Regions from separate parts of the Photobacterium carnosum genome, predicted to be linked through region 4. Evidence: predicted binding sites of a transcription regulator. Region 4 holds the regulator's gene; each other region holds the start of a gene.
The links. The regulator CRP, encoded in region 4, controls carbon source genes, mostly activating them, when cyclic AMP is high. The targets are predictions, from matches to a motif close to TGTGANNNNNNTCACA.

Region 1 (8,143 bases), on a different contig from region 4:
CGCAGTGAAATAAAAAGCCCCACACAAGCAATTGTGCGGGGCTTTTTGTTATCTCTTATTTACTGATCACACTAGGTAATTGTTATACCGAGAATGGGTATTGGATTGGCGCGTGATGCTCATAACCAACCACTTCAAAATCATCTAAGGTTACCCATGTTTCTAAATCTTCTAATGAGGTGATCTTAGGATTAATAATCAATTGAGGCGATGCAAATGGCGTACGCGTTAATTGCTCATCACGCATTAATGGCAATTGATCTTCGTAAATATGGGCATTAATAATTTTATGGTAAGCCTGACCGGGTTTGTTACCCGTAATTTGCGCCATTAACGCTAACAAGGTAAACACTTGTACTTGGTTGAAATTAAGCCCTAATGGCACATCACAAGAACGTTGAGCACTGGTGAGATACAAAGTATCCCCTAATAGTGAAAACGTATGAGTGTGCATACATGGACGTAAACAACCCATATCAAACTCGCCTGGATTATAAAACGTCAGAATTTCACCACGATCATCAATACCTTTGGTTAAATCATCAACAATCTTTTTTAGTTGATCGATAACTGTACCATCGGCTTTTTGCCAGCGACGACCTTGAACGCCATAAACGCGCCCCATATCATCTTCGCCTTTACGGTACGGATTATTAAGCCATGCTTGGTTATCATTGGCATTGGCATTCCACGTATTACAGCCAATAGCACGAAACTGAGCGGCATTGTCGTACCCACGTAGGTAACCTAACAATTCCGCAATCGCAGCTTTCCAAAAACTTTTACGGGTAGTAATTAAAGGAAACTGATTATTAGCAACATCATAGGTTAAATCAGCATTAATCACTGTCAGGCAACGTTTGCCAGTTCGTTCATTTTCAATCCACACACCGTCATCAACGATCCGCTGACACAACGCCAAGTACTGTTTCATTTGTCCTACCCGTTAAATTAATGACGCCCAGCAAAAGCTAGGCGTCTAAAAGTCGTTACTCTTAATTCTATCAGAAGATAGCCCACTTAAATCTAGTCGATATCAACTCAAGAACATTTTAAGACTGATAATAAGTAGTAGTACCGCAAACAGCTTTTTAAGCGTCGCGGTAGGTAAACGCGTCACCAATGCAGCCCCATAGCGAGTGGTGATCATTGAGGTCGCAGCAATACCCACTAATGCAGGTAAATAAACATAACCCACACTATAAGCAGGTAAATTCGCGCTACCCACCCCCGCAAAAATAAAGCCAATCATGCCTGAAATAGCAATCAGAAACCCGACTAACGATGCCGAACCAATTGCTCGACGCATTTCAACACCAAAATAACTCAAATACGGTACCGTTAATGAGCCACCGCCAATACCCGCTAAACTTGATAATAATCCAATCACACCACCACCAACAGCGGATGCCAATGCACTAGGCAATGGTCGAGAATGCGTAACGCGTAGTGATAACATCATTTGTAATGCTAATAACAACACAATTACCGCAAACACTTTGGGTAAATATTGCGCAGGTACTAATTCAGCCACCACACTGCCACTGAGTCCACCAATAATAATCCCGGGAGCTAGCACTTTAACCACGGATAAATCAACATTACCCAATCTAAAATGATTACGAGCAGAAGCCATTGCCGTCATAACGATACTAGCTAACGAAGTCGCTAACGCAATATGCATTAACATTGATGGCTCAATACCCACTTGGGGTAACAACCACACCAAAGTAGGCACAACTAATAAACCACCGCCGATTCCAAGTAATCCAGCTAATAAACCCACTACTGAGCCTAAAATTAAGCACATTGAAAACAGCCACATGACACTTTCATGCATGATAATTACCCATTATTTCTTTCACAATAAACCACCATTATTTATTACCTGCACGAATAAAACCGCCGAGCTGATGTTGTTCAATAAACCGAGTCGTTAACTTACGTACATCATCAGCAATATCGACGTGCAGTGCTTGAGTGGCTAATGATGTCATATCCACGCTATCAATATGACGTAAAATATATTTAATTTTAGCGACATTACGCGCGTTCATGCTTAACGACCGATACCCCATCCCAACGAGCAACAAAGCACCGACAGGATCACCAGCTAATTCTCCACACACACACACGGGTAATTGGTATTTTTTAGCACTATCAACAATGTGCTTTAACGCATGTAAAACAGCCGGATGCAATGCATCATAAACATTCGCAACCCGCGCATTATTACGATCAACGGCTAATAAATATTGGATTAAATCATTACTACCAACAGAGATAAAATCTACCCGTCCGACTAAAGCATGGAGTTGATATAACATTGACGGCACTTCAATCATGATCCCAAGGCGTGGTTTATGTAATTGTTGCCCAGCGGCTAGTGCGGTTTGAGCCACATCAGTATACGCCCGCTCAATAATGGCTTTGGCATCATCGAGCTCATTAATCCCCGAGATCATCGGTAATAAAATATCCATATTATTCAAGCCAATACTTGCACGTAGCATCGCACGTACTTGAATCATAAATATTTCAGGATGATCAAGCGTAAACCGAATCCCTCGCCAACCAAGAAAAGGGTTATCTTCTTCGATCGACAAATAAGGTAGGGGTTTATCGCCACCAATATCTAATGTTCGCATCACTACAGGTTGATCGGGATAAGTATGTAAAATAGTGCGGTATTGGTTAATTTGTTCTTCTTCTGAAGGAAAACTACGTTGGAGTAAAAAGGGGACTTCAGTACGATAAAGACCAACACCATCAATGCCCTTATTTAACGCAAAATGTGAATCAGCGCTTAATCCGGCATTAATATGTACCATAATTCGTTGTTGATCCTTGGTCACTGCACGGTGTTGTTGATCACACTCGACGATCTTTTCAAGCTCATCATCTTCACGCAGTAAACGTCGATATTCCGCTAATACATGACGATTCGGATTAACTAATAAATCACCACGATAGCCATCAACGACAACCAGATTGTTATGCACCGTATGCGGCGTAAAATCTACGCCCATAATGGTAGGAATACCTAATGCTCGCGATAAAATAGCGGCGTGAGAGTTAGCCGCACCGTCTTGTGCAACCACCGCAGCCAGTTTTCCTGCGGGCACAGTGGCAATCATCGCAGCAGTTAACTCTCGAGTTAACAAGACAATCGGTTCATCCCATTGCTGTTCATTAGGCTTATCATCACATAAAAAATACAACAGCCGTTGCCCTAACTCCCGTATATCACGCGCACGCTCTTTAAGGTAAAGATCTTTCATGTTGGCAAAGCGATTAGAATACGTTTCAACCACTTGTCGCACTGCCCACTCTGCTTGATCACCATCATCAATATGTGCTTTAAGATCAGTACGTAGTAACGGATCATTCAGTAAATGGCTAAATAAATCAAAAATAGCGAGGGTTTCTTTTTGTAAGTCACTATCAAACCGTTTTCGCAATCGCCGAAATTCTTTACCCGCTGAATCTATTGCTATTGTTAACCGTTCTTGCTCTGCATTGATATTCAAACATGATGCTGGCGCAACATGCTCTAATAAAGGTTGGGTATCATCCCACCACGCTTTTGCAATCGCGACCCCACTTGATGCCGCAGACCCAGTTAAATGAAGCCGATTACCTTTCTCAAACCACATTCCTTGTGCTTTAGCGTGCGCTAGAATGCCCGCCAACTGAGCAGCTAGCGTAACTAAAAAAGATTCTTCACTTTCCGTAAATTCACGTTGTTCGCGTTGCTGGACAACGATAACGCCGAGGACTTGGCGTTGATGAATAATAGGAGTACCAAAAAAGGATCGAAAAGATTCCTCTCCGATTCCTGGAAGGTGTTTAAAATGAGGGTGTACTCGAGCATCGGCAACATTTAATGGCTCGGCTCGTTGACCCACTAACCCGACTAACCCTTGATTAAAGCGCAAACTGATACGTCGCCGAGATTTATTCAACCCTTGTGTTGCCATTAAGGTATAAATCTGACGCTGATGATCAGCAATGTACACCGAACAACAATCGGTTTTCATTACCTGAGTAGTATTTGATACCAATTGATCCAATGCATCGATCAATGAGTGAGCGCTGACAACCTTGTCAACAATTTCTCTTAGCTTTGTCAGCATAACGAGCCTTTAATTGTTCCCTGTGAGCCAATAACCTCTATTTGCTAGCTGCGCTTATTTTTAATGCGCTTAAATTTACGTTCTTTCCATTCTTTAAATGGCATAGCAACAGCGGCAAACTCCTTCAATGCTCGACGATATACGTCACGCTTAAAAGAGACTACTTGCCTTACTGGGTACCAATAACTTACCCAACGCCAACCATCAAACTCAGGTGTTACACTACGCTGCATATTGACCTTGGACTCATCGCATTCCAAACTCAGCAAAAACCATTTTTGCTTTTGACCGATACAGACAGGTTTTGAATCCCACCGCACAAGACGTTTAGGTAATTTATAACGTAACCAATGACGGCTTGACGCAATAATCCTGACATCTTTTTTGGTTAATCCTACTTCTTCATACAATTCACGGTACATAGCTTGTTCAGGGGTTTCACCTTCATCAATGCCACCTTGCGGAAATTGCCAAGAATGTTGTCCATATCGTCGAGCCCAAAATACCTGCCCATGGCCATTGCAGATAACGATCCCTACATTAGGGCGGTATCCATCGCCATCAATCACTGGACGACCTCAAGTATAAATATCTATTAATAGTGATTTTTTCATAGTAGACGTGATCGGTAAACAAACATTCATCAATATCGATGCGTTTTACCTAATTTAAACGGTATTATGGATAACTTTGCACACAGACTACTTTACAGGCAATCAAATGAGACATATCCCACATTTATTCACTCTTTCTGTGGATAGATTTGTGCAGAAACCTAAAAAAAACCGTTTTAAGCAATAAACAACGTATCAAAAACCAATAACACCAACCACGATAAATTTATTTTTTTTATTTTAAAACATAAGCATACAACAAAAAACGCACTATAATAAATTAAAATAAAGACAACTTTCACATCACTAAAAAACGATCGATTAAATATCAATCAATAATGGCTTTCCCCGTAATATTACCACCACAATATAGATTAACATAACATCACAACGGTTGATTTTACAACAAAATACTGTATATGCATCCAGTAATATTAAAATAAAATATTTTCAAAAAAAAAGCTGTGGATATCTTTTTATTCTAGTATTAGCCTTAAATAACAACGATAAATTAACGATTATTAAATCATCACAAATGTAATCTCATTCAAAAAAGTAAAAAAGATCAATCTTAATCACGGCTCACCAATAGCGATCAACATCGATCCTTACACACGATATCATTTGAATATGATAATATTCTCTACGGTTAAATATTCGATATAACTTACTATTACGACCTATTATGAACATAAAAACCACGCAACCAACACCAAAAACAGAAGCAGAATTACTCTATCGAGCTCACCAATTAGCAGGTATGACATTAGGTGAGTTAGCCGCAATAGCTGGCATCATTCCCCCTCCCGATCTTAAGCGCGATAAAGGTTGGGTTGGTCAATTATTAGAATGGCACCTAGGCGCGACAGCGGGTAGTAAACCCATTCCCGATTTTATTGAGCTTGGCATTGAACTCAAAACTATACCGATCAGCTATCAGGGAAAACCACTAGAAACAACATTTGTTTGTGTCGCCCCGTTGATTGGAGTTCAAGGCTTACAATGGCACAGTAGTCATATCAGGCAAAAACTGGCGCGAGTATTATGGGTACCCGTAGAAGGAGAACGAGATATTCCGCTTGAAGATCGCCATGTTGGTTCAGCGTTACTCTGGAGTCCCAGTGCCAAAGAAGAGGCACAATTACAGCAAGACTGGGAAGAATTAATGGATATGATAGTATTAGGGCAAGTAGAAACTATCACTGCACGTCATGGTGAAGTGCTGCAATTACGTCCAAAAGCCGCGAACAGTAAAGTACTCACTGAAGCTTATGGTGCCAATGGTCAGCCAATTAAAACCTTACCGCGTGGTTTCTACTTAAAAAAACAATTTACCTCGCAATTGTTGCAACGACACTTTATTTAGTCATAAAAAAACCATCCAATTAATCATGCATGACTTTGACGAAAACAACGAGATGGTGGAATTAACTCATGCTTATTTAATAACCGATACATTGTTGCCCGTGAGACACCCAATTCACGTGCAGCCGCTGATATTTGACCTTTATTATTCTCTAACACCGTCAATAATGCATTACGTTCAGATTCTTCACGTACTTTTTTCAAACTTAATTTATCATCAATCAAACGTGGAATATCTAATTGATCCGCTTCAATACATTTATTTTCAGCAAGAAGTACTGCCCGTTTAATTTGACAAATTAGCTCTTGCACATTGCCAGGCCATGGATACTGCAATAACATCGATTGCGCTTGTTCTGATAAATATTTGGCAACGCTATTATATTGGCGGGCATATTTTAATAATAAAAATTCAGCTAAAAAAATAATATCATTACTACGCTCACGCAACGGGGGGACGGTGATAGAAATCACATTTAAGCGGAAATATAACTCACGTCGTAACGTTGTTAATGTCACCAGATGCTCAGGCGAATGATGGGTTAAAGAGATAACACGCATATCAACAGAAAGAGTATTACCATCAGTATCACAATAACGCCCATCCGCTAACACTTGGTACAGAGATTGCTGGCAAGCATCTGTTAGTAATGTAAATTCTTCTAGTACTAATACACCATTATTCGCAGCTTCAAAAATACTTTGCGTACCATTATCGGTATCAATCATCCAATCAGCTGTCATGGTTTCACAATTAACCCGTATTACCTGTTGCTTAGCACGTGCTGATGCTTTAAAAATAGCATCCGCCACTAATATTTTCCCCGTGCCTATTTCACCACTGATAACAACTGAAACATCACTTAATGCAATTCGCTTAACTTGATCACGCAATTTTTTCATGACTGCAGTTGAACCTTGCAAACCTTGTTGACCAAAATTACCTAGTTGTGGCCACACTTGACGCTCTAAATTAAGCATTCCAATCTGATGGCCTATTGTTTGCAGTAATTGCTCGGGTGGAATAGGAACCGAAAAATAATCAAGACAAAAGTTAACAATAAATTGACCTATTGCTTCATTAACAAGTTGCTCATCACGTACAATCGCAATCCAACGTACTTGTTTATTACGATTTACCATTACCGAAAAACTATGAATACTAAAATCATCATGGCTAAGATCGACCACACCGATACAAGGGCCAATTTCTAATAATAATGTTTCTGCCGTCCGTAAATCATAACAACGATGACATAACCAACCTGCACTTTCTATTGCGGGCAGCCAATTTTGATTACTACCACCAAAAACAACTAAGTTATTAGAGATAACTACCTTAGGTTTTTTTACCGTCCCGATTGTCATTCACCCCTCCATTAATAAAGCAATTATATATTTAGTGACATTTAACAACTGTTTTATTAATAATATACGAACAAATGCAACTTGTTTAGTATAATATGATTTAGCTAATATAATATATTGATGTTATTAATGTTATTGTCAAAAAAACTAGATTTGTCGCTTTTTTGACCCTTTTTTTCGAGACAAAAAAAAGCCACCGCATTAGCGATGGCTATTTTATAACCGTTCGATTAATTATTTAGTTGTGGGCGCATTGCCGGGAACAAAATAACGTCACGAATGGTGTGTGTGTTAGTAAATAACATTACTAAACGGTCAATACCAATACCTTGACCTGCTGTTGGTGGTAAACCATGCTCTAGCGCAGTAATGTAGTCTGCGTCATAGTACATAGCTTCATCATCACCCGCATCTTTAGCACTAACTTGTGCTTTAAAGCGTTGGTCTTGGTCTTGAGCATCGTTAAGCTCAGAGAAACCATTTGCTACTTCACGGCCACCAATGAAGAATTCAAAACGGTCAGTAATGAATGGATTTTCATCGTTACGACGAGCAAGTGGTGAGATATCTGCAGGGTATTCAGTGATAAATGTAGGTTGCATTAGTTGAGTTTCAGCCGTTTCGCCAAAGATCTCTTCTAGTAGCTGACCACATGTCCAG
Region 2 (8,143 bases), on a different contig from region 4:
AAACGCGATATTATGGTTGATCGGGTTGAAGACGCCAATCAAGCCCAACAAGATGCCCAAAAACAATTTACTAGCGCCCTTGAAGGATTAAAAGCACTCAATCAATTTAATGGCGGGAAGCTTGAGTCAGCTTATCAGGACATTGACAGCCAATATCAAAACAGCGAAGCCGCAGTCAAAAATGTAAATGATCGTATTGCAGCAATTGAAGATGTCGCGAATGCAATGTTTGATGAATGGCAACAAGAACTGTCATTGTATAAAAGTGCCACTCTTAAACGGGACAGCCAACGTAAATTACAAACTACAAAAGCATCGTACAATAAGATGCTAACAGCCATGAAACGCGCAGAGAAGAAGATGGAGCCCGTTTTAGATACTTTACGTGATAACACCCTTTATCTGAAGCATAACCTTAATGCCGCTGCTATTGGCTCACTTCAGGGGCAATTTAATTCATTACAAACTGAAATCTCTGGTGCTATTCGAGATATGAACCATGCGATTGCTGAATCAAATCGCTTTATTGGTCATTTGAAAAAGTAATCAGCGCTTATTTGGTATATATAAAAAAAGAGCTAACAGTGTTAGCTCTTTTTTTGTCTCAGGAATATTTTCACACTCCAGATACAACAATCCCCCGCTTGTTGCCAAACGAGGGATTGTATTAGTAAACTTCAGCTAGGGGTAATTACTTACCGCCACGACCTGAACGTTTACGATCGTTTTCAGTAAGAAGTTTCTTACGGATACGAATGCTTTCTGGAGTTACTTCTACTAGCTCATCATCATCGATGAATTCTAGAGCTTGCTCAAGCGTGTACTTAACCGCAGGAGAAAGTGTTTGTGCTTCATCAGTACCAGATGCACGAACGTTTGTTAGCTGCTTACCACGTAGACAGTTGATAGTTAGATCGTTTGCACGGTTGTGCATACCAATGATCTGACCTTCATATACTTCATCACCGTGTTCTGCGAACAGACGGCCACGCTCTTGTAGGTTAAATAGTGAGTAAGTTACTGCTTTACCCATACCATTAGAGATCAATACGCCGTTAGCACGTTGACCAATAATACCGCCCTTGTGAGGACCGTAGTGATCAAACGTATGGTAGATAAGACCAGAACCAGACGTCATTGTTAGGAATTCTGTTTGGAAACCGATAAGACCACGAGAAGGCATCATAAAGTCCATGCGAACACGGCCCTTACCATCTGGTGCCATATCTTTTAGCTCACCCTTACGGATACCGATTTTTTCCATCACACTACCTTGATGCTCTTCAACCACATCGATAGTTACGATTTCAAACGGTTCCATTAGCTTACCATCTTCTTCTTTGATGATAACTTCTGGACGAGATACTGCTAGCTCGAAACCTTCACGACGCATGTTTTCAATCAGGATAGATAGGTGAAGTTCACCACGGCCTGAAACACGGAAACGGTCTGGACTTTCAGTTTCTTCAACGCGCAATGCTACGTTGTGTACTAATTCTTTCTGTAGACGCTCAAGGATGTTACGTGAAGTAACAAACTTACCTTCTTTACCAGCAAACGGAGAAGTGTTTACTTGGAAAGTCATGGTTACAGTTGGTTCATCAACAGACAATGGAACCAATGCTTCAACAGTGTTTACGTCACAAATCGTATCAGAAATCTTCAGCTCACCAAGACCTGTGATTGCAACGATATCGCCAGCTTTACCTTCACTAATTTCGTGACGTTCAAGACCTAGGTAACCAAGAACTGTACCTACTTTAGCGTTACGCTTAACACCGTTAGCACCAATGATAGTAACTTGTTGGTTTGGAGTAACAGTACCACGAGTGATACGAGCAACACCGATAACACCAACGTAAGAGCTGTAATCTAACTGAGAGATTTGCATCTGTAGTGGGCCATCAACGTCAACAAATGGTGCAGCAACGTTATCAACAACAGCTTGGAACAATGGTTCCATGTTCTCGCCAACTTCGCCTTCAGTCATTGTTGCCCAACCATTTAACGCTGATGCGTAAACAGTTGTGAAATCTAGTTGTTCGTCAGTTGCGCCAAGGTTGTCGAATAGGTCAAAGATTTGATCCATAACCCACTCAGGACGTGCACCTGGACGGTCAATCTTGTTGATTACAACGATTGGCTTAAGACCGTATGCAAACGCTTTTTGCGTTACGAAACGAGTTTGAGGCATTGGGCCGTCAACTGCGTCAACGATAAGCAATACAGAGTCAACCATAGACATGATACGCTCAACTTCACCACCGAAGTCTGCGTGTCCAGGGGTGTCTACGATATTGATGCGGTAGTCATTCCAGTTAATTGCTGTGTTCTTAGCAAGAATGGTAATGCCACGCTCTTTTTCGATATCATTAGAATCCATAACACGTTCTTCGGCTTCGCCGCGACCCTCTAACGTGCCAGATTGCTGTAGGAGTTTATCAACCAGGGTAGTTTTACCGTGGTCAACGTGAGCAATAATTGCGATATTTCTTAAGTTATCGATCGATTGATTAGACATTAGTTTCAGATTCACTCAGAACATGCAGCGTCTTAATAGAGGCTACTTGATTAAAAAAACGGCTCATAATTTAACAGATTTTACGCTAAAACCCACGAAATATGTGATTTATATCACCAGCTTTTTTATGATTCCGCTCTAGAGCCGCATTTTTACTCACTTTTTTGGCTATTTTTATTTTTTTTATACGCTTTATTCGTACGATAAATAAGTAATAATTCACCCAAAAGCATAATCAATGTCCTTTTTTACAACGTTTAGACAGCGCTCAATTAACAATAAAACCCAAAATTATCTACCTCACAGATTGACAATATTTAGCCTCATCACCATAGTAGTACGACTATTGAATGGATGAATGAATAAAGAGATATTGCACCTCTTTCAATACATTCTACCGCTGCACTAAATTGGTGCAGCGCTTCACCATAATAGTGCAAATAAGGATAGGGAAAAGTTCTCTAAATGCTATAAACACGCATTTTTAGGGGCTTTTAAAAGTTGGCATGGTTTTCGCTTTAATACTTTTAGATTTGCTCACCACAGTATGAGCACAAAGTTTGCGGCCATCGCCCAAAAAACACCGGAGGTTACTCAAGATGTCAGTTGAAAACGTACTAGCGCTGATCCAGGAAAATGAAGTTAAGTTTATTGACCTACGTTTTACCGATACCAAAGGTAAAGAGCAGCACATTTCTATTCCATCTCACCAAATCGATGCTGATTTTTTTGAAGACGGTAAAATGTTTGATGGCTCTTCTGTAGCTGGCTGGAAAGGCATTAATGAATCAGACATGGTAATGATGCCTGATGCTGCAAGTGCGGTACTTGACCCGTTTACTGAAGACGCAACTCTAAATATTCGTTGTGATATTCTTGAGCCTGCAACAATGCAAGGCTACGATCGTGACCCGCGCTCAATCGCTAAACGCGCAGAAGAATTTATGCGTTCAGCAGGTTTTGCTGACAATGTTTTAGTCGGTCCAGAGCCAGAATTCTTCCTCTTTGATGACGTTCGATTTAATACTGATATGTCGGGTTCATTCTTTAAGATTGATGACATTGAAGCAGCATGGAACAGCGGCACCAAAATTGAAGGTGGTAACAAAGGTCACCGTCCAGGCGTTAAAGGCGGTTACTTCCCGGTTGCCCCTGTTGATTCATCACAAGACATTCGCTCTGCAATGTGTTTGATCATGGAAGAAATGGGGCTGGTTGTTGAAGCTCACCACCATGAAGTCGCGACCGCAGGTCAAAACGAGATCGCAACTCGTTTCAACACCTTAACCAATAAAGCTGATGAAATTCAGATTTATAAGTATGTGGTTCATAACGTTGCGCACGCATTTGGTAAAACAGCAACCTTTATGCCTAAACCACTGGTTGGTGATAATGGCTCAGGTATGCACGTTCACATGTCACTGGCTAAAGACGGTGTTAACCTATTTGCTGGTGATAAGTACGGCGGCCTATCAGAAATGGCATTGTTCTACATCGGCGGTATCATTAAGCACGCACGTGCAATCAACGCCTTTGCTAACCCTGCCACGAACTCATACAAGCGTCTAGTCCCTGGCTACGAAGCACCTGTTATGTTGGCTTACTCAGCGCGTAACCGTTCTGCATCAATCCGTATTCCAGTCGTACCAAGTCCAAAAGCACGTCGTATCGAAGTACGCTTTGGTGATCCAGCAGCAAACCCATACCTAGCCTTTGCAGCAATGCTAATGGCTGGCCTTGATGGTATCGCTAACAAGATCCACCCAGGCGAAGCAATGGATAAAGACCTTTACGACTTACCAGCAGAAGAAGCCGCAGAAATTCCAAAAGTTGCGGAGTCACTACAAATTGCTCTACAAGCGCTTGACGATGATCGTGAATTCTTAACTTCTGGTGGCGTATTCTCTAATGACTTTATTGATTCTTACATCACGCTAAAAGAGCAAGATGTAGAGAAAATCAATATGGCAGTACACCCATTAGAGTTTGAACTTTACTACTCAGTTTAAGTAATAGATTCATGACTTAACAACTAAGATTTAGGCCTGCCTCACACGCAGGTCTTTTTGATCTTGCTACCACAATAAAAGCAGTAACAATACAGGCCTTATTGACCATGAAGGTCTTGCTGGAGAGTTAACGGATGAAACTCATTAATCTAGTATCAATGCTGTTATTGACAACAGCAGCGAGCGCCGCAGTAGCAACAACAACGATCTACTCTTGGACTGATGATAATGGTGTGGTCCATTTTAGTGATACTCCGGGTACCCAACAAGCTAACACGGTTGAACTTTCCGTTACTGAAGTGCAGCAAAATATCCAAACAACCGTAATCGATAGCTATCAAGCTGACAATATCGAACTTATATCAATCACTACCGATACTGAACCCCCTCTTCCTGCTGCCACCGTTAGTCTACTCGCACCAGTGCACCTGCAAACCATTCGCAGTAATGATGGTGATATCAAAGTGCGTGCCGTCAGTAACCGTAAACTCAATAAAAAGCTTCAAGCGCAATTAGTCATCGATGGCAAAGTTAACGGCACGCCTCAAACCGATCTAACGTGGCAACTGACTAATATCGATCGTGGTAGTCACCAAATTCAAATCCAATTACTTAACAATGGCAAGATCCTTGCTTCATCTGAAAGTATTACGGTTTATTTACACCGCGTATCACAGGCTCGCCCTAAAAATAGTCCCATTCAACCCCGTTAACACCTATTTACAATAAACCCTGCCTGTTCGCTATTAAACCGAGTACACTTTAATGCACCAATTTGGTGCATTACTTAGCAGCGAAAGGTGAATGCCAATATCAATCGTCTTTTGCTTAGTTACCGATAAGGATGATGATTGTGAATGCTAGCTTTACGCCCATAATTCTCGACAATTTAGTCACTGCCATTGTATTACTCGATGAAGCCTTAGTGATCCGCTACGTCAATCCAGCCGCAGAGCAATTATTATCATCAAGTAAACGTCGTTTACTCGGTAGCCAACTGCCACAATTATTACAACACAGCTCACTCGACTTTAACCATGTCAAAGCAACGCTCCACAGCGGTCAAGGTTTAGCCGACAGCGATGTAACATTTGTAATTGATGGTCAACAACATTTACTTGGTGTAAGTGCCAGCCCCATTTCATGGCAAAAACAATTACTGATCTTATTAGAATTAAAGCCTATCGATCATCAGCGCCGTATTAGCCAAGAACTGAATCAACATGCACAACAACAAGCGGCCAAAGAATTAGTGCGTGGTTTAGCCCATGAAATAAAAAACCCACTCGGTGGTTTACGTGGTGCCGCACAATTATTAGAAAAAGTATTACCCGATAAAAGCTACCACGAATATACCCAAATGATCATTGAACAAGCTGACCGATTACGTAATTTAGTCGATCGATTATTAGGCCCACAACGACCAGGGGTTCGTAAAACAGATAATATTCATTTGGTGTTAGAAAAAGTGCGTCAGTTAGTCAACATTGAAACAGACGACACGATTAACATTGAACGCGATTACGATCCGAGTTTACCCGATATAAATATGGATGCTGAACAACTGGAACAGGCATTATTAAATATTGTCAGTAACGCGGCATTAGCATTGAAAGGTCAAGGGGGGGGCACAATTAAATTAAAAACCCGTACCGCCCACCAAAGCTTAATTCAAGGGGTACGACACCGTGTTACCGCCACCATCGAAATCATCGATGATGGTCCTGGCATTCCCTCCGATATTCAAGATACATTGTTCTACCCAATGGTCACTGGTCGTGAAGGTGGCACTGGATTAGGGCTATCAATTGCGCGTAATTTAATCGATCAGCATCAAGGGAAAATTGAAGTCTTTAGTTGGCCTGGGCACACTAATTTCACCATTCATTTACCGATTAAGTCATAACACTGACAACCATAGGAATTTTATTATGAGCAAAGGATTAATCTGGGTTGTTGATGATGACAACTCGATTCGCTGGGTATTAGAACGAACACTCGTTAATGCAGGAATGAAATGCAAAACGTTTGCTGACGCGGATAGTGTATTGGCTGCATTAGAACGCAGTGTACCTGATGTGCTCGTATCTGATATCAAAATGCCCGGGACTGATGGTTTTACGCTGCTCAAGGCACTACAACAAGATTATGCAACGTTACCCGTTATCATAATGACAGCTCACTCTGATCTTGATTCAGCGGTTAACGCTTATCAACGAGGGGCATTTGAGTATCTTCCCAAGCCATTTGATATCGATGAAGCCGTCACCTTAGTTGAACGTGCGCTTAGCCATAGCCAAGAACAAAAACGTCAACAACAGCCCGCTATCGAGCCTAAACACGCACCAGAGATCATTGGTGAAGCACCTGCAATGCAAGAAGTGTTTCGCGCCATTGGACGCCTATCACGGTCGTCAATTTCAGTACTCATCAATGGTGAATCAGGTACGGGTAAAGAGTTAGTCGCCCATGCACTACATCGCCATAGTCCGCGTAGCAGTAACGCTTTTATTGCACTTAATATGGCGGCGATTCCCAAAGATTTAATCGAATCAGAACTATTTGGCCATGAGAAAGGCGCCTTTACTGGTGCCAATAGTGTTCGCCAAGGGCGGTTTGAACAAGCCAATGGAGGCACTTTATTTCTCGATGAAATTGGTGATATGCCCTTAGATATTCAAACCCGATTATTACGAGTATTAGCTGATGGGCAATTTTACCGCGTTGGTGGTCATGCTCCCGTCAATGTTGATGTACGAATTATTGCCGCTACTCACCAACACCTTGAACGTCTGGTTACTGCGGGGGATTTTCGTGAAGACTTATTCCATCGCCTTAATGTAATTCGCGTTCATTTGCCATCACTCAAAGATCGTCGCCAAGATATTCCTCAACTCGCGCACCACTTTTTACAACGTGCCGCAGATGAACTCAGTGTCGACGTTAAATCACTCCATCCACAAACAGCAGAGAAACTGACACAATTGCCGTGGCCGGGTAATGTGCGCCAATTAGAAAACATTTGTCGCTGGTTAACCGTCATGGCAAGCGGTAATGAAATATTACCATCAGATTTACCGCCAGAAATTACCGATACAGTCACACCCCATACGACTCGCGAATCTCAACACTGGCATCAAGGCTTACAACAATGGGCACAACAAGCACTACAACAAGGTGAAACTGAATTGTTGGCTGAAGCATTACCCCAGTTTGAAAAAATTCTTCTTGAAACTGCATTACAGCATACGCATGGCCATAAACAAGAAGCGGCGAAATTACTTGGCTGGGGAAGAAACACCCTCACTCGTAAGCTCAAAGAATTACATATTCATGATTAATGTTCATGATTAAAGCTTAATCGTAATATGGTTACAGACTTGCACCAGTGCACATTTATCTGCAACAGTAATGAATGTCATTTAGTGATTGCGTATACTGAGTCTATATTTAACTTCGGGAAGCATAATAATCATGATAAACAAAGATCTTCCACTAACGGATATTCACCGCCATCTTGATGGTAATATTCGTCCACAAACGATCTTAGAATTAGGTCAGCAATTTAATATTGCCTTACCAGCAACAGAAATTGAAGCATTGCGTCCACACG
Region 3 (8,143 bases), on a different contig from region 4:
GCAGATTTGAGTGCCTTGAAAGAATTGTCGACGAATATCGTAAGAAAGTTCGTGACGCAGAGTTTAACCGTCAGAACGATAGCGAAGTGGCTAAAGTTCTAGTTTTATTAGTCGGTAACTCAATGTTCAGTCTGGCTGATGAATTTGCTGATTGGGTTAATCGTGGCGGTGATCGTAGCTATGGCGGTAAGTTTTTTGTTTCTAAGCAACTAATGACGTTGTTAGAGCCAGTAACTTTCCGTGGCGTAACGGTTCGTCGTGATTCGATTAAACTATTCAGAATTTCATAACCTGAGTGGCTTCCAATCGTTATTCAATGACTCTCCGATAGAAAAATTGAAAAACAGATTTTTGATCTAGCTATCAGCGTGGTCAATAAAAAGGGGATGCTATGGCATCCCTTTTTTGTTGATTATTATAAAGTGACATGTTCACCTGCATTACCTTGTTTATCTTCTCTTCCTGCACTTTCGATTTTTCCTATTCCTGCTGTTTTCCTGTTTCTTCTGTACTTAACCCTTGAGTCTCAATAGCGACTTATGGTCAACTAGCATCAAATAAAAAATATATAAAGAAAGAAGGTAATACATGGACGCTGAATTTTGGCATAGCCGTTGGACTGAAGATCGTATCGGGTTTCATTTAACCGATGTTAATCCATTATTAATAAAACACTGGTCACTGGTTAATGCTCAACGTGATGATCGCGTGTTAGTACCAATGTGTGGCAAATCAGAAGACTTAGTTTGGCTTGCGGCGCGTCATAATGATGTGGTTGGGATTGAACTGAGTGATATTGCTGTAAAAGCTTTTTTTGCTGAGAATCTTTACACGCCATTAGTCACCGGGATCGGCTGTGAGCATGTGTATTCATTTGATGAGATCACAATTTATCAAGGGGACTATTTTACCGTTCCTGTTGCACCGGTTGATGTGGTGTATGATCGTGCGGCCTTAGTTGCGATGCCACAATCAATGCGTGAACGTTATGTTGAGCGTTTATTGCAGTTGATTAAACCCGGTGGGCGTATTTTATTAGTGACCTTAGATTACCCTCAATCACAAATGGACGGACCTCCATTCTCAGTGCCTAAGGCTGAAATAGAAGCGTTATTCAGTGGTTGTAAGATCACCCATTTAGAACGTGATGAAGCTGATGCAACCCATCCTCGTCGTCAGCGTGGTGTCGAGCGTTTCGCTGAAGAAGTATGGCTAATTGACGTTTAATAAACTCACAATAGCGTAGCTGAAAAAACAAAGGCGTCTATGTGACGCCTTTATTGTCTTTATTGCGCCGCTAAGGCTACAGAATGACGTTAACATCTGCTGCCGTAGCAATGGCATCCGTAACAGCTGTGTCAATGTCATTACGGCGTGTAAGCGCAACCCCAAGACGACGGCGACCATTGATTTCAGGTTTGCCAAACAGTCTTATTTGCGTTTGTGGACGAGATAACGCAGCGGTTAAATTATCAAATCGAATATTGGTAGAAATACCTTCAGCAAGAATAACCGCAGAAGCTGATGCACCATACTGTGTAATCGTGGTAATGGGCATGCCTAAAAAGGCACGGACATGCAATGCAAATTCAGATAACTCTTGAGAGATCAGGGTTACCATTCCTGTATCGTGTGGGCGAGGGGATACTTCGCTAAACAGCACTGTATCGCCTTTAACGAACAATTCCACCCCAAATAGACCATAACCGCCTAATTCGTTTACAACCTTCTTAGCAACGTTCTCAGCCGCTTTTAAGGCTGCCTTTGACATTTGCTGTGGTTGCCACGACTCGCGGTAGTCGCCATTCTCTTGACGATGACCAATTGGCGCACAGAAATGCACACCATCAACCGCGCGTACTGTCAGTAGCGTGATTTCATAATCAAAATCGACAAAGCCTTCAACAATCACACGACCTGCGCCTGCACGTCCACCTTCTTGTGCGTATTGCCATGCTGATTCAATGTCTGCGGCAGTTTTAATCACGCTTTGACCTTTGCCTGATGAACTCATGATCGGCTTTACAACACACGGCATGCCAATGCGATGCACTGAGGCTTCAAAATCGGCATATTGATCAGAAAATTCATAAGGCGAGGTTGGAATGGCTAAGGTTTCAGCTGCAAGACGACGAATACCTTCACGGTTCATGGTCAGTTTAGTCGCGTTAGCGGTGGGTACAACATTGACACCTTGGCTTTCAAGTTCAACTAAAGTATCTGTCGCAATTGCTTCAATTTCAGGTACAACAAAGTGGGGTTGTTCAAGGGCAATAATACGTTTAAGTGCATCACCATCTAACATATCAATCACATGGCTACGATGTGCTACCTGCATTGCTGGCGCATTCTCATAACGATCAACAGCAATCACTTCAAGCCCAAGACGCTGACACTCAATAGCAACTTCTTTACCTAGCTCACCAGAGCCAAGCAGTAATACACGGGTTGCATCAGAACAAGTAGCGGTACCAAACATTGAAATTCCTTACGATTTGTCATTAAAGGTGAAATCTGTCGCTAATAATACCTTATTTTAATGTTTGCGCAATCGTTTGCTTTTGGAGGGTATTTGATAGAAAGATCATAATTGAAGAACGTGAAGCGAAAAAAAACCGCTTATCATAAGCGGTTTTAATGTGGTTATTTTTTACGATTTTCCCAATGGGTAATAAAAGCAACGGAGAGAATAATAATCCCAGCACCAAGCCATAATCGTCCGGGTGGTGCCCAGCCAAAGACTAACCATCCACCTAATACGTTTAAAGGTAATTTAGCATGATCAAAAGGTTGGACAAAAGAAGCATCAGCCACGGCATAGGCTTTAGCGATTGCCCATTGTGCTAACCCAGTTAATAAACCTGCCAGAATTAATAACCACCAGCCCAAACCGATTGTTGGCATGGTAAAATCAGGAGCAGCTAAAATAAGATTGAAAGGCGTCATTAAAATAAGTAGATACATCACGATGGTTGTGGGTGATTCATGGCTAGATTGTTTTTTCACCATCAATGAATAAGCTGCCCAGAAAAAGGCTGCACCTACAGGCAATAATGTCGCGATGTTAAAATCTTCAGACCATGGCTCAAGAATAATCATTGCACCAACAAAACCACCTAACGTTGCTAACCAACGCGCTTTACCGACAGTTTCTTTAAGAATGAGCCCTGAACCAATGGTTGCAAACAGCGGGGAAATCATCAGTAATGCAATACCTTGCCAAATAGGAACAGGGTAGGCTAATGCCCATAACCATAACTGAATACCAATAACTGCAAAAAACACCCGTAAGCAGTGTAACCAAAAATGATTAGTTTTAAGTGATTGACGAATGCCTAACTTGCGTAGCCAAGGCAGCATTGCGATCAATGCAATAAAGTATTGGATCAACGCCACAGAGGTGGAAGGAACATGCATTTTGATACTAAGGTACTGAGCTAAGCTATTTACTACGGCAAACGCGAGCCCGGCAGTTAGCATCCATGCTGCGCCTCGCAGAGGATTATGTGTTTGAGACATTGTCATTGGCTTCTAATAATTAGGTGGCAAGATGATACGCTTTTGGTGTTTGATAGCCAACATTGATCAAGTTTAGATAACAAAAAACCGCCACTTAGGCGGTCTCTTCAATCTTTTTAAATCAATTGCAGACTTAATAAGCAACATACGTTAATTGTATATCGGGATTAAGTGCATCTAACAATGCTTGTGTACGCGCTAATTGACTAATTTTACTTTCAGCACTTTCTACCAGTGCCGCTTCTGCAATTTCAGATAATGAATAGTTAGACATATTCATATTAATTAATGCAACTTGCAGAGGCGGTAAGCTTGGGTTGAATGCCGCATTTTCTGCATACATTCCTTCAAAGATACGACCATCTTGTGCTTTTAATGCCACACCACTGAAATTCTTTGAGTAAGGTGCATGTGAACGGTTGGCTGCATTACACGCGCTAATCGCAAGTTCTGAATTTTCTTCAATACGAATACCATTATTCAAATCACTTAATAGACCATCTTTAACCCCTAAATCTAGCGGGCCGAAAGAATCAGGTAGGTATTGTTGCAGCGTCATTGGTTCACGTTGTGGCAGTTGGATGATCATGTCGTTAGCAGAGGTTAATTCATTCATAAACTGACGGCAGTGACCACAAGGGCTGTAGTTAATAGTGACATCTTTAATGCCCACTTCGCCCTTGATCCATGCGTGGCTAATAGCCGATTGCTCAGCATGAATAGTACAAGCCATGCTTGCGTTTTCAAATTCCATATTAGCGCCAAAATATAAGCGGCCAGATGTGCCACGTACAATTGCACCAACATAGAAATTAGAAATAGGGACTACAGCATAGGAAGCAGCAAGAGGAAGGAGGGCCAAGCGAAGTTCAGTATCAGTCATGTGCGTTGTTGATAATAAACATTCAAATTGCTCAGGACTGATAGTCGAATCGAAATCTGAAGCTTCAATAATAGGCTTTAAAGCTGACGCCAATTCAGCAGGTAATAAGCTTAATGCTTTTATAACACGTGCGTACATTGGGTGTTACTCCTTCATTGTTTATGGCAAAACATTCTATGTGAATCACCGTACGCTGAGAGTGATCTTGATCACATTATTTACTTTGCTATTACACCTATTACATTATTGAGAGTGGCGTCACACTTGTTTCTGTAATTAACAAGACATTATTTCAATGACTTGTTGAAATTTGATTATTTTGATTACTTTATGTTCGATTACGTGTTGCGCTACGAAGCATGACCAAACAAGTGTAAAAGCAAAGGGAACATCAGCGGGGCTAATAGGGTTGTCATAATGCCGCAAATAACCAAGGCTAACGAACTAAATGCCCCTTCTTGATAGTTTTCTTCTACAGCTTTGGCTGTGCCTAATGCATGTGAAACCGTACCAATCGATAAGCCTTTTGCTAATGGGTGTTTTACACGGAATAGCTTCATGATCGGATAACCTAATACCGCGCCAAATAACCCGACAATAATCACCATTGCAGAAGTGATCGCAGGAATACCACCAATTTGTTGAGAAGCCGCCATTGCAAGGGGCGTAGTGATAGATTTAGGTAAAATACTTGCCGCAAGTTGAGCATCCGCACCCATTGAAAAAGCAATCGCAGTACCAAAGGTCATTGATAACACGCTGCCAACAAAACATGAGGTTAAAATGGTTTTCCACTTACTACGAATAAGTCCAATTTGTTGATATAACGGGAAAGCTAATGCAACAACGGCCGGGCCTAACAAATAGTTGATCACTTCATTTTGAGCAAAATAAGTTTGGTAAGGCACTTCCAGCCATTTTAGTGCCAGAATCATGATAATAAGGGTGATCAAAAGAGGGTTGAAAAAAGGGTTTTTAATTTTCATCGCTAAATAACGTGCAGAATAAAAACAGACTAAAGTTGCCACTAGCCAAATCATGAATTTTTCTCCTTATGGTGTACTGCTAACCCGATTACAATTAATACAATAGTGGTGCTACCAAGAGTACTTGCAAAAATAATAGCGGCATTATTTTCAATGATGCCTAAGTAATTCATTAAACCGACACCCACGGGAACAAATAACAGTGCCATATGTTTAATTAATAGATTACAGGTACTTTCAACCCATTCAGCACGACAAATTCCAGTAACCAGGCCGATAAAGAGGATAAATAAACCAATAATACTGCCAGGAACCGGTAATCCAGAAAAATGCTGAATGCCTTGCCCTAAAAAGAAACAAGCCATGACGATGGCAAATGAGCGGATGTAATTCATGTGTAGAATAACTCTTAAATGTTTTATTCATCATACAAATTAGCATGACAATTGTCACACTAATTTTTTAATATTAACGGACTATATGAGTTTTCGTTGATAAAACAAGCGATAATGTTAATTAATCGTAAATACATACAAGCTTATTAGTAGTATGAATGTAATGACTATTGTTGTAAAAATAGTTGCATAATTAGTCTTTATCACTAATGAGAATGGTTTTCTGGTGTGCTTTTTTGCGATGTTTGACCATGATGGCGTTTTTTTTAATACCGAGGTTTCATTGCGTACTGCTGCGGTATTGGGTAATGACACGCGAAAGCCATAACTAGGGATAATATAGATAGGTATAGCCATTTTTCCATGACGAAATAATTTTTTAGACAGTGATAATAATAGAATATTGAGATCATAATGATGATCACCGCTATCTTCGAATGCATTGGGGTAGATAAAGGTATAACGGTACACCGACTCAATACTGACAACTTCACCAGCAAGATGACAAAGAGAGGCTAAAAAACGGGATTCGTCATCAGTTAATAGTATTTGTTGATTATCATGCCATCGAAGTAGCCTATCTTCAGGAATAAAATCAATACCTTCAAAGCGATAACATTTTATTGCCGTTTTCGTTGTCATTATTCCACCCATTTGTAAACGCCTCGAACACAACCTCACTCGATAGCATTAAGTGTTGACGTAATTGCGACAATCATCAAATAACAGGTCTTATTAATAATAAAAAAGCCCATCACATGATTATTATGATGAGCTTATTGTGTTTTTAAATGTGTAACACCATGAATTACATTAACTTATTAATATAGTCATATAACGACTTCATGATCTTCATTTTATTTTCATTGGATTGGCAATCGAGCGCAGCTGCTTCAAAGCTCTCCATGTACTTAGTCATGTTCTGTTCAAAGAAATCTTGGCAATGATGCTTCCAACGCTGCTGTTCTTGATAGGTAAGCGTTAATGGGTAATTTCGTGCACGATAGCGGAACAACAGCGGTTTAATACGTTCATCTTCAACATTGATTTCTAATGTTGCCAGTGCATCAACCTCAGTTTCTCGAATAATATCCATCGTAGAACGATCAGCGGTTGAGAAGAAGCCATCGTAAAGCATGGTATCAACGTTATCACTATTGGCGTATTCACGTTTAACACTGAACATTTCAAGCAACTTCGCACGAACTTCAGGGTGCTGTTTTAATAATGCTAAATGTTTAAGACATAACTCACGATCAATCCCCAATCGGGCTGCATCTTCTGCTTTAAGCGTTTTCGCAGGCGCAAGCACAGGGCACTTATTTAAATGCACTTCTTTAATCGGGACTGGTAATTCATCAGGACCAAGATCGATACGCTTAGTGTATAAACGCTCACGCAGTTGATCAGCATTCATCTCAATCAATGGGGTTGGATCTTGGGCAAGGTTAACGCAGATCACCGTATTTTGATTATCGGGATGCCACGCCATCGGCACGATCCAACTGGTATTGCCACATTCAGTGCCAAACATACCGGATACATGCACAATCGGGGTTAGATCTACAATATCGATCAGATCTTGTAATTTACGCTTATGACGCAACTCAAACAGGTAATCAAACAGCTTAGGTTGGTTTTGCTTTAAAATCTTCGCCAGCTCAATTGTGGCATAGACATCAGCCATGGCATCATGGGCATTCGCGTGTTCAATACCATTGGCGATAGAGAGCTTCTCAAGCTTAAAGCTAGGACGACCTTCATCATCTGTCGGCCAGTTAATGCCATCAGGACGCAATGCATAACATGTACGCATAATATCGAGTAAATCCCAACGAGAGTTGCCGTTTTGCCACGCCCAGCCATAAGGGTCATAAAAGTTACGGTATAACGTATAACGGGTAACTTCATCATCAAAGCGCACGTTGTTATAACCAATTACACAGGTATTTGGCTTTGATAACTCAGCATGAATTTGCGCAATAAACTCAGGCTCTGATAAACCTTTCTCCATCGCTTCTTGTGGTGTAATACCCGTAATCAAACAGGCTTCAGGTGACGGTAAGTAATCGGCTGGTGGCTTACAATAGATCACCAAAGGCTCACCGATGATGTTCATCTCCATATCGGTACGCACCCCTGCAAATTGGCAAGGGCGATCATTCGCTGGACTGGCACCAAAGGTTTCGTAATCAATCCAGTATAGTGTTGGCTCATTTTTCTTGTTCATAGTATTTTCCAGAAGCCATGTGTGTTGTATTAAGTAATTGTTATAACTATGGCTTTTCGTGATATACTGTGTGTATATACAGTAGTTAATTCCAATTGAATTCAGCGTGGGATTTGCATTTGTGTCCTAA
Region 4 (8,143 bases):
AGCCGCTGGGTTAATTTCCACTGATAGCCAGCAATGGCAATATTTTATTGAACATATTCGCGCTGGAATTGTGAATCGTAATCGACCGTTAACGGGAGCGAGTGGTGACGCGCCTTTTGGTGGCCCTGGCGCATCAGGTAATCTTCGTCCAAGTGCTTACTATGCGGCTGATTATTGTGCTTATCCGATGGCATCTGTTGAGGGGGATGATGTGCAATTACCGTCTCAATTAGCGCCAGGAGTAAGCTTGAGCTAAGGTTTAATGAGTGATAATACTTTCAATAGGCAGGCTGATTATGGAATCTATTACCCAACTTTTTGATAGTTTATGGCGCGATTATAGTCAACGGTTATGCCCCTCTGCGGTGCAAATACAGCAGTTGTTAACTGAGGACGCGGCGTTACTCAATGATCATATAGCATTGCGTAGTTTTGGATTACCCAAATGTGGCTTAGCGGTAATTGCCGCGCCATTTATTGCCTTGGGGTACCAGCCACAAGCGAAATATCATTTTAATGCTAAAAAGTTGTATGCAGAATCCTTTATTCATTCCAATCCGTTACTGCCAAAAGTCTTTATCAGTGAATTACAATTAGCGGGGTGTTCTGCAGAATTACAACAAATGATACGGACATTGCTCGATCAGGTTGATGATGCTTATTTTCGCAAACCTGATTTTGTTTATAGTGGTCGTCCGTGGCAACTTGATTTTGCAACCTATCAATTTTTAGCCGCTGAAAGTGAATATGCGGCATGGGTTGCGGCGCATGGTTTTGGGGCTAATCATTTTACGGTCAATATTAATCAATTAGAGCAGTTCTCTGATCTTGAGGAGGTGAATCATTTATTACGTCATAACCAGTTTGTGATTAATCAGGCTGGGGGCGAAATTAAAGGTAATGCTGAAGTAATGTTAGAGCAATCAGCAACTATGGCTGATGTAGTAGGAGTGAGTTTTAGAGATGGTATTCATAAAATATCGGGTGGATTTTATGAATTTGCTAAACGTTACCCGCAAACCAATGGTGAATTATATTCAGGGTTTGTGACTGCTTCAGCAAATAAGATATTTGAAAGTACGGATCGTGAATAGAAAGCATTCATCGGTACAAAGTGAACTATCGCGTAATAAAAAACAGCACTGCGTCATATAAGTGCTGTTTAGAATAAAATTAATTATCTAGCGGCGAACCCCAAACTCCTGATTCATCAGCAGGGCAGCGGCGTAATCCTGTTTGTTGTTCAAGGTAGCAACGACTATCACTAAACCCTGTCATTTCAATGGTTGTTGGTTGACTGGTTAATACCCCAGGTACTGTGGTGTAACTATTAGCAGAAAAGCGTTCAATATCCATATTGACCATTATTGATTTAAAATCCATTTGTGAGCGAAATGTAGCATAAATAGATGCTATTACAAGTTAAAATTTAACAGTAATGCAGATGTGCTCAATGATTGCTTTTGGGTGTGACCATAAGGGGGAAATGATCAAAAAAAACCGCAGGCATAAGCTGCGGTTTCATCGGTGATCTTGGTATTACTAAAATAATTAGCGTGTACCGTAAACCACAATAGTCTTGCCGTGAGCAGAAATAAGATTTTGCTCTTCCAGCATTTTTAAAATACGACCGACTGTTTCGCGAGAACAACCTACGATCTGGCCAATTTCTTGACGAGTGATCTTAATTTGCATGCCATCAGGGTGTGTCATTGCATCGGGTTGTTTTGCAAGGTTAAGTAGTGTCTGTGCAATACGACCAGTTACATCAAGGAATGCAAGATCTCCTACCTTTTGACTTGTCACTTGTAAACGACATGCCATTTGAGCAGATAGACGCATTAAAATATCTGGATTAACTTGAATTAACTGACGGAATTTCTTGAATGAAATTTCTGCAACTTCACAAGGGCTTTTTGCACGAACCCAAGCTGTACGTTCTTGGTCATCTTCGAACAAGCCGAGTTCACCAATAAAGTCGCCCTGGTTTAGGTAAGAAAGGATCATCTCCTTACCTTCTTCATCCTTGATTAATACAGCAACAGAACCCTTCACGATGTAGTACAAAGTTTCTGCTTTTTCACCTGCGTGAATTAACGTACTCTTTGATGGATATTTGTGAATGTGACAATGGGAAAGAAACCACTCTAAAGTTGGATCTGTTTGCGGTTTACCTGGAACCATATTACTAACTTCCTCTGCATATGTTGCCCAACAATATGTTCTGTAGATATAACTCAACAAAATGGTGTGTTGGCAGGGTTACTCACTCAGCGGTTAGGCTGTGAGTTAACTTGAACTGGCTTAGAGTGTATCCTTTTTCTGCAGCTTTTTCTTGATATTGATCGAGCAGACTTGCTCATTTATGAGAGATAAGTGTGCACGTGATCACATCGTTGTGACTTAGTTGCCTAACGTGCCGTTTTAAAGTGGTTTTACTCTCTAATTTTACAAATATAAATATGCAACATTATTAACATAAAACAAAATAAACACTGTTTACATTGATGAAATTGTCAATGAAAATGAACTGAATTTCTGAAGAATATAGCTCAAGGATATAAATATGCAATCACGTGTGAAGTGGTTAGAAAATATGACGTTTGTAGGTCAATCTGCATCGGGTCATAGTGTTGTGTTAGATGGTAATGGCGGTGAAAAAGCCCCAAGTCCAATGGAATTAGTATTAATGGCTGCGGGAGGGTGTAGTTCAGTTGATGTTGTTAGTGGTTTACAAGAATTACAGCAGCAGATCACTGGTTGTGAAGTTGAAATCTCAGCTGAACGTCGTGAACAAGCCCCTCGAATTTTTACTCATGCAAATTTACACTTTGTTGTCACTGGTCATGATTTAAATGATCAGCTAGTGAGTAAAGTGGTGGCAGACTCTCTCGAAAAATACTGCTCAGTGTGTTTAATGCTGGGTCAAGGTGTCGAAATGAGCCACAGTTATGAGATTGTTGTGGCGTAACACGATGATGATTACGGTTGCTGATACCAGTGACCGTTAATCTAACAAAGTAATGGTTAATTAATATAGGTAATGATTACGCTATTTTGCCGTTTTCAATTAATTGTTCGAGCAGCGGGCGCATAATTAATTCCATCGCAAAACTCATTTTACCACCGGGGACAACAAGGGTGTTGTGACGTGACATAAATGAACCTTGAATCATCGCCAATAAATGCGGAAAGTCGACATTCTTTAAGCCACGAAAACGGATCACCACAAAGCTTTCATCTAAACTTGGAATACCTTTGGCGCTAACAGGGTTTGAGGTATCCACCGTAGGGACTCGTTGAAAGTTAATATGGGTGCGAGAAAATTGCGGGGTGATGTAATTTAAGTAGTCATCCATTGAGCGCACTATCGATTCCATTACCGCTTCTCTTGAATGGCCGCGGTCGCGAGTGTCGCGAATGATCTTTTGAATCCACTCTAAGTTAACAATCGGCACCATGCCAATCAGTAAATCAACATGTTGGGCTGCATTGGTTTCCCCATCAACCACACCACCATGTAACCCTTCATAAAATAATACATCGGTATTTTCAGCAAGCTGTTGCCAAGGGGTGAATGTTCCGGGCATTTGATTATAAGGTACGGCTTCATCAAAGGTATGTAGGTAACGCCGAAACTTGCCACTACCGTCTTGAGCATATTGTTCGAAAAAGTGGGCTAATTGCTCGAAATCATTGGCTTCAGCGCCGAAATAACTGATGTGGCGACCTTGATCTTTAGCTTTACGGATTTCACAATCCATTTCTGGGCGAGTGAAGCGATGAAAACTATCGCCTTCTAACCATGCCGCGTTGATGTCCATCATATTAAACATCTTGCGAAAGGCTTCAGAGGTGGTGGTTGTGCCCGCGCCTGATGAACCTGTGACAGCAATAATAGGGTGTTTTACCGACATAACTCACCTGTTGTTGTGATTATTACGTGATGAATAACAAAAATAGACAGTGATAAATGTTACTACAAGTTTGCTGAAATGTCGGTATTAAGTGATAAAAATGCAGATGAAGACAAGTTTTGGTGAGTGATAATACAGTGACTAATTGGATTACATTTGATTTCTTAGCTTAATATCTACCGATTCATGTAATTCAGAGAAAACAATCACCGCATCACCTGATTCTAGTTGGCGTCGAACATAAGCGACTTTATCACTGAGGCTAATTTCTACTTCGCCATAATCGGTACCTTCACGCAAAATAAATTGTTCAATCAGGTTTGTTAATGTTTCTGGATCGATGTCTTGCCAAGGAATAATCATTACAACTTCTTAAATGACTAATAAAATAATAGCCGCAGTATATTCTTAAACTTAACTGAAAAGAAACTTAGTCATTATGTGGTGATGTTGCTTGATACTAAGTTAATTGTTGCTGAAACCACGTCGGCACAGTGTGTTCTAACCAAAATTGTGGTTTGAGTAAGCTGCCATTGATAAAGCCAACATGACCCCCTGTCGCTGATAGATCATAGTGAATGTTGGTGGGTAAGGGGTGCTGAGGAATGACATCACGACACATAAAGGGATCATCTTTAGCGTGAATAATCCGTAAGGGGAGTGTGATCTTAGCCAGTTGTAGTAAACCACTACAACGTTGATAGTAATCATCGGCATTCTTAAATCCATGCAGTGGTGCCGTTACTGCTTGGTCAAATTGCCATACACTGTTAATTGATGCCAGTTGTTGCTGATTAATCGGCATGGTATGAGGGTGACGCTCAATTTTTTGGGCAACGGTGCGTTTAAGTGATGTTAGTAAGTAGTGTTGATAAACGCGCGAGAACCCTTGCTGAATACGATGGGAACATGAGGCTAGGTTGAGCGGTGGTGAGATAGCTTGGGCTGCGATGAGTTCGCTATTATCAGGGTAGTGAGCTAAGTAATTAATCAGCACATTACCGCCAAGTGATACACCTACTGCCATTAACGGACGCTGTGGAAATTGCTGACGTAACCATTGAATGAAGAAGCGTACATCCTTAATGTCACCAGAATGATAGCTTTGCGGATGACGATTTAGTTCACCACTGCAACCTCTAAAATGCATCATCACCCCAAGCCAGCCTTGTTGTTTGGCTGCCATCAATAGACCATTAGCGTAAGGGCTATTAAAACTTCCTTCTAAGCCATGTAATAAAATCATTAATGGTTGGTGATGGTTTGTCAGATCGGGCTGCTCTGTCCATGCCAAATCAACAAAATCGCCATCAGGCATTTCAAGACGCTGGGTGATGGGTGTAAAGAGGGGCTGGTGACGAATTAAGCGAGGTAATAAGGTTTGTAGGTGTGGATTGCGTAATCCTATCGGGGCAGTGAATGGCTGCATATGATGTCCTTTACTCATACTTAAATAAAAACGCCGTAACAATGAAAATCGCTACGGCGTTAAATGATTACTCAGCGTTAAGCTGGCTTTCCATTTCTTCTAATTGTTCTTGCAGTTCCATCCATGCCACTTCAATGTCTTCAAGATCAGATTTAGCATCCCCTTGAAGTTTTAACTGTTGATTCATTTGTGCTTTATTTTCCGGATCATAAATGGTGCTGTCACTTAATGCCGTTTCAGCTGAGGTAATAATCTCATTAAGCTTATCCATTTGTTTTTCAAGCTTAGTCACTTCTTTACGAATTGGTGCTGTTTGCTTGCGGAACTCGGCATCTAAACGCTTTTGTTCTTTACGTGATGCGGCACTATTGTCTTTATTGGTTTCGGGTTTTGCCGCTTGTTGTTCACGACGCTCGTTGCGATGTTGCTCAGTTAGCCACTTGTGATAATCACTTAAGTCACCATCAAATGGCATTACTTGGCGATCATGAACCAGGTATAGATCATCGGTGGTTGCACGTAGTAAATAACGATCGTGACTAACAATAACCATTGCGCCTTCATAAGATTGCAACGCAAAGGTCAGTGCTTGGCGCATATCTAAATCGAGGTGGTTAGTCGGTTCATCGAGTAACAATAGGTTTGGACGTTGCCATACAATTAGCGCTAATACTAATCGTGCTTTTTCGCCACCAGAAAACGGACCGACTTTTTCTAATGCTTTATCACCAAGAAATCCAAAACTACCTAAGTAATCACGCAGTTGTTGTTCAGTTGAGTTAGGCGCAATACGTGCCATATGTTGTATTGGCGTATCATCAAGGTATAAGGTTTCTAATTGGTGTTGAGCAAAGTAACCAATTTTAACCCCTTGCGAAAAGGCCATATCACCGGCTTTGGCTGGCAATTCACCAGCAAGCATCTTAATTAAGGTTGATTTACCGGCACCATTACGACCCAGAAGGCCAATTCGACTTCCTGGAACAAGATTCAAGCGGATCTTTTCTAGAATCAGTAAATCATCATAACCAGCGGCAACATGATCCATCATTAGAATCGGATTTGGCAGTGCAGTAGGCTCTCTAAACTCAAACATAAACGGGTTATCAAGCTGCGCGGGCAGTACTTTTTCCATCCGTTCTAGAGCTTTAATTCGGCTTTGCGCTTGGCGTGCTTTACTGGCTTTGTAGCGGAAGCGTTCGATATATGACTGCATGTGCGTCATTTGCTTCTGTTGCTTTTGAAACATTGCCTGTTGCAGGATTAGCTTTTCTGAACGTTGGACTTCAAACGATGAGTAGTTACCGCTGTAACTGTTCATGGTTTGGTTTTCGACGTGAATAATACGGTTGATAACAGGATCTAAGAAATCGCGGTCATGGGAAATTAGCACTAGCGTACCACGGTAGCTTTGCAACCATTTCTCAAGCCACATTACCGCATCGAGATCTAAGTGGTTGGTTGGTTCATCGAGTAAGAGTAGATCTGAGCGACATAACAATGCTTGAGCAAGGTTTAAACGCATTCGCCAACCACCAGAGAACTGGGTTAAGTTCCATTGCATTTGGTGTTGTGAAAAGCCTAAACCATTCAATAATTCAGCTGCACGGGCATTAATAGTATAGCCACCAATAATATCAATTTTACCGTGTAATTCAGCGACTTTATTGCCGTTGTCAGCCAGTTCAGCTGCGATTAATTGACGCTCAAGTTCGCGGTATTCGCGATCGCCATCAATGACATATTCAATCGCCGCTCGCTCTAGGGCTGGTGTTTCTTGTGCTACCCACGCTAATTCCCAATTACTTGGAAACTGACAATTACCGCCATCTAAGCTGAGTTCATTTTTAAGTAATGCAAATAAGGTTGATTTACCACAACCATTTTTACCCACAAGGCCAACTTTGTCGCCTGGGTTAATGGTCGCAGTGGCATTTTCAAGCAGAACTTTACCACCACGTAGAAGTTGGATATCTGAAAAGATAATCATCGATAGCGCCGGGGACGTGCCCGCTCCACAAAATTAAACGGAAATCATGCTGAGGAGTCTAACCCAAACTTGAACCAGTGGCTAACCTGACACTGAGTTAGCACCATACTGGCAATGTGCAGATGTAAGGCTGATTAAAATAGGAATATCAACTAAACAATCATATTAAGTAACAATTAGGTATGATAGTTAACAATTAGGCGTGCAATGTTTTATAACGGCGTTACTTCATTCATCAAATGACGTGCAGAAGGACAGTATGACCGATTTGAAAATATTAATTATCTTTGCGCATCCTGATCCACAAGAGTCAGTGGCTAACCACGCGTTACTTAATGAAGTAAAACACTTATCTCATGTCACTGTGCATGATCTGTATGCTACCTATCCTGATTTTTTTATTGATGAAGTGGCTGAGCAAGCATTAGTGATAACCCATGATGTGATTATTTTCCAACATCCCTTATATATGTATTCTTGCCCTGCATTACTTAAAGAGTGGCTTGATCGGGTATTGAGTAAAGGTTTTGCTCATGGAGAAGGTACGGCAACCAACGGTAAATATTGGCGATCAGTGATCACTACTGGCGGTGCAGCTGAGGCTTATAGTGCTGATGGTTATAATCGTTGCAGCATTGATGACATTTTAAAACCGTTTGAACTGTGTGCCGATCTTTGTCGTATGCAATGGTTACCCCCATTAGTCATGCATTGGGCGCGGCGTATTCCGACCATTGAGCGGCAATATTATGCGCAAACCTATCATCAGTGGTTAGTTAGCCCCCATCAATATGAACCTTTATTACC

Region 1: a site for CRP is predicted at 4,858-4,873, ahead of rppH (RNA pyrophosphohydrolase). Genes of this name have one in related genera too.
Region 2: a site for CRP is predicted at 2,624-2,639, ahead of typA (translational GTPase TypA). Genes of this name have one in related genera too.
Region 3: a site for CRP is predicted at 5,827-5,842, ahead of GLP24_RS04665 (CidA/LrgA family protein). Genes of this name have one in related genera too.

What each region holds. Positions count from the first base shown of each region.
Region 1 covers NZ_WMDN01000007.1:72,978-81,120, reverse strand. The annotation lists gene GLP24_RS08885 (thymidylate synthase) at 83-934, opposite strand; gene GLP24_RS08880 (sulfite exporter TauE/SafE family protein) at 1,037-1,840, opposite strand; gene ptsP (phosphoenolpyruvate--protein phosphotransferase) at 1,878-4,136, opposite strand; gene rppH (RNA pyrophosphohydrolase) at 4,181-4,705, opposite strand; gene mutH (DNA mismatch repair endonuclease MutH) at 5,436-6,116, shown strand; gene GLP24_RS08860 (sigma-54-dependent transcriptional regulator) at 6,140-7,483, opposite strand; gene lysS (lysine--tRNA ligase) at 7,714-8,143, opposite strand, start outside.
Region 2 covers NZ_WMDN01000016.1:28,347-36,489, forward strand. The annotation lists gene GLP24_RS14320 (DUF2959 domain-containing protein) at 1-546, shown strand, start outside; gene typA (translational GTPase TypA) at 692-2,521, opposite strand; gene glnA (glutamate--ammonia ligase) at 3,121-4,530, shown strand; gene GLP24_RS14335 (DUF4124 domain-containing protein) at 4,665-5,243, shown strand; gene glnL (nitrogen regulation protein NR(II)) at 5,384-6,436, shown strand; gene glnG (nitrogen regulation protein NR(I)) at 6,462-7,871, shown strand; gene add (adenosine deaminase) at 8,005-8,143, shown strand, end outside.
Region 3 covers NZ_WMDN01000003.1:229,538-237,680, forward strand. The annotation lists gene GLP24_RS04635 (hypothetical protein) at 1-290, shown strand, start outside; gene GLP24_RS04640 (thiopurine S-methyltransferase) at 589-1,227, shown strand; gene purT (formate-dependent phosphoribosylglycinamide formyltransferase) at 1,304-2,479, opposite strand; gene GLP24_RS04650 (DMT family transporter) at 2,644-3,519, opposite strand; gene cdd (cytidine deaminase) at 3,653-4,540, opposite strand; gene GLP24_RS04660 (CidB/LrgB family autolysis modulator) at 4,753-5,442, opposite strand; gene GLP24_RS04665 (CidA/LrgA family protein) at 5,439-5,783, opposite strand; gene GLP24_RS04670 (hypothetical protein) at 5,901-6,425, opposite strand; gene sbcB (exodeoxyribonuclease I) at 6,592-8,013, opposite strand.
Region 4 covers NZ_WMDN01000008.1:10,882-19,024, reverse strand. The annotation lists gene astD (succinylglutamate-semialdehyde dehydrogenase) at 1-256, shown strand, start outside; gene GLP24_RS09460 (DUF1338 domain-containing protein) at 297-1,094, shown strand; gene GLP24_RS09455 (hypothetical protein) at 1,174-1,356, opposite strand; gene crp (cAMP-activated global transcriptional regulator CRP) at 1,552-2,184, opposite strand; gene GLP24_RS09445 (OsmC family protein) at 2,567-2,971, shown strand; gene GLP24_RS09440 (phosphoribulokinase) at 3,048-3,917, opposite strand; gene GLP24_RS09435 (YheU family protein) at 4,068-4,280, opposite strand; gene GLP24_RS09430 (hydrolase) at 4,378-5,346, opposite strand; gene GLP24_RS09425 (ABC transporter ATP-binding protein) at 5,414-7,336, opposite strand; gene kefG (glutathione-regulated potassium-efflux system ancillary protein KefG) at 7,596-8,143, shown strand, end outside.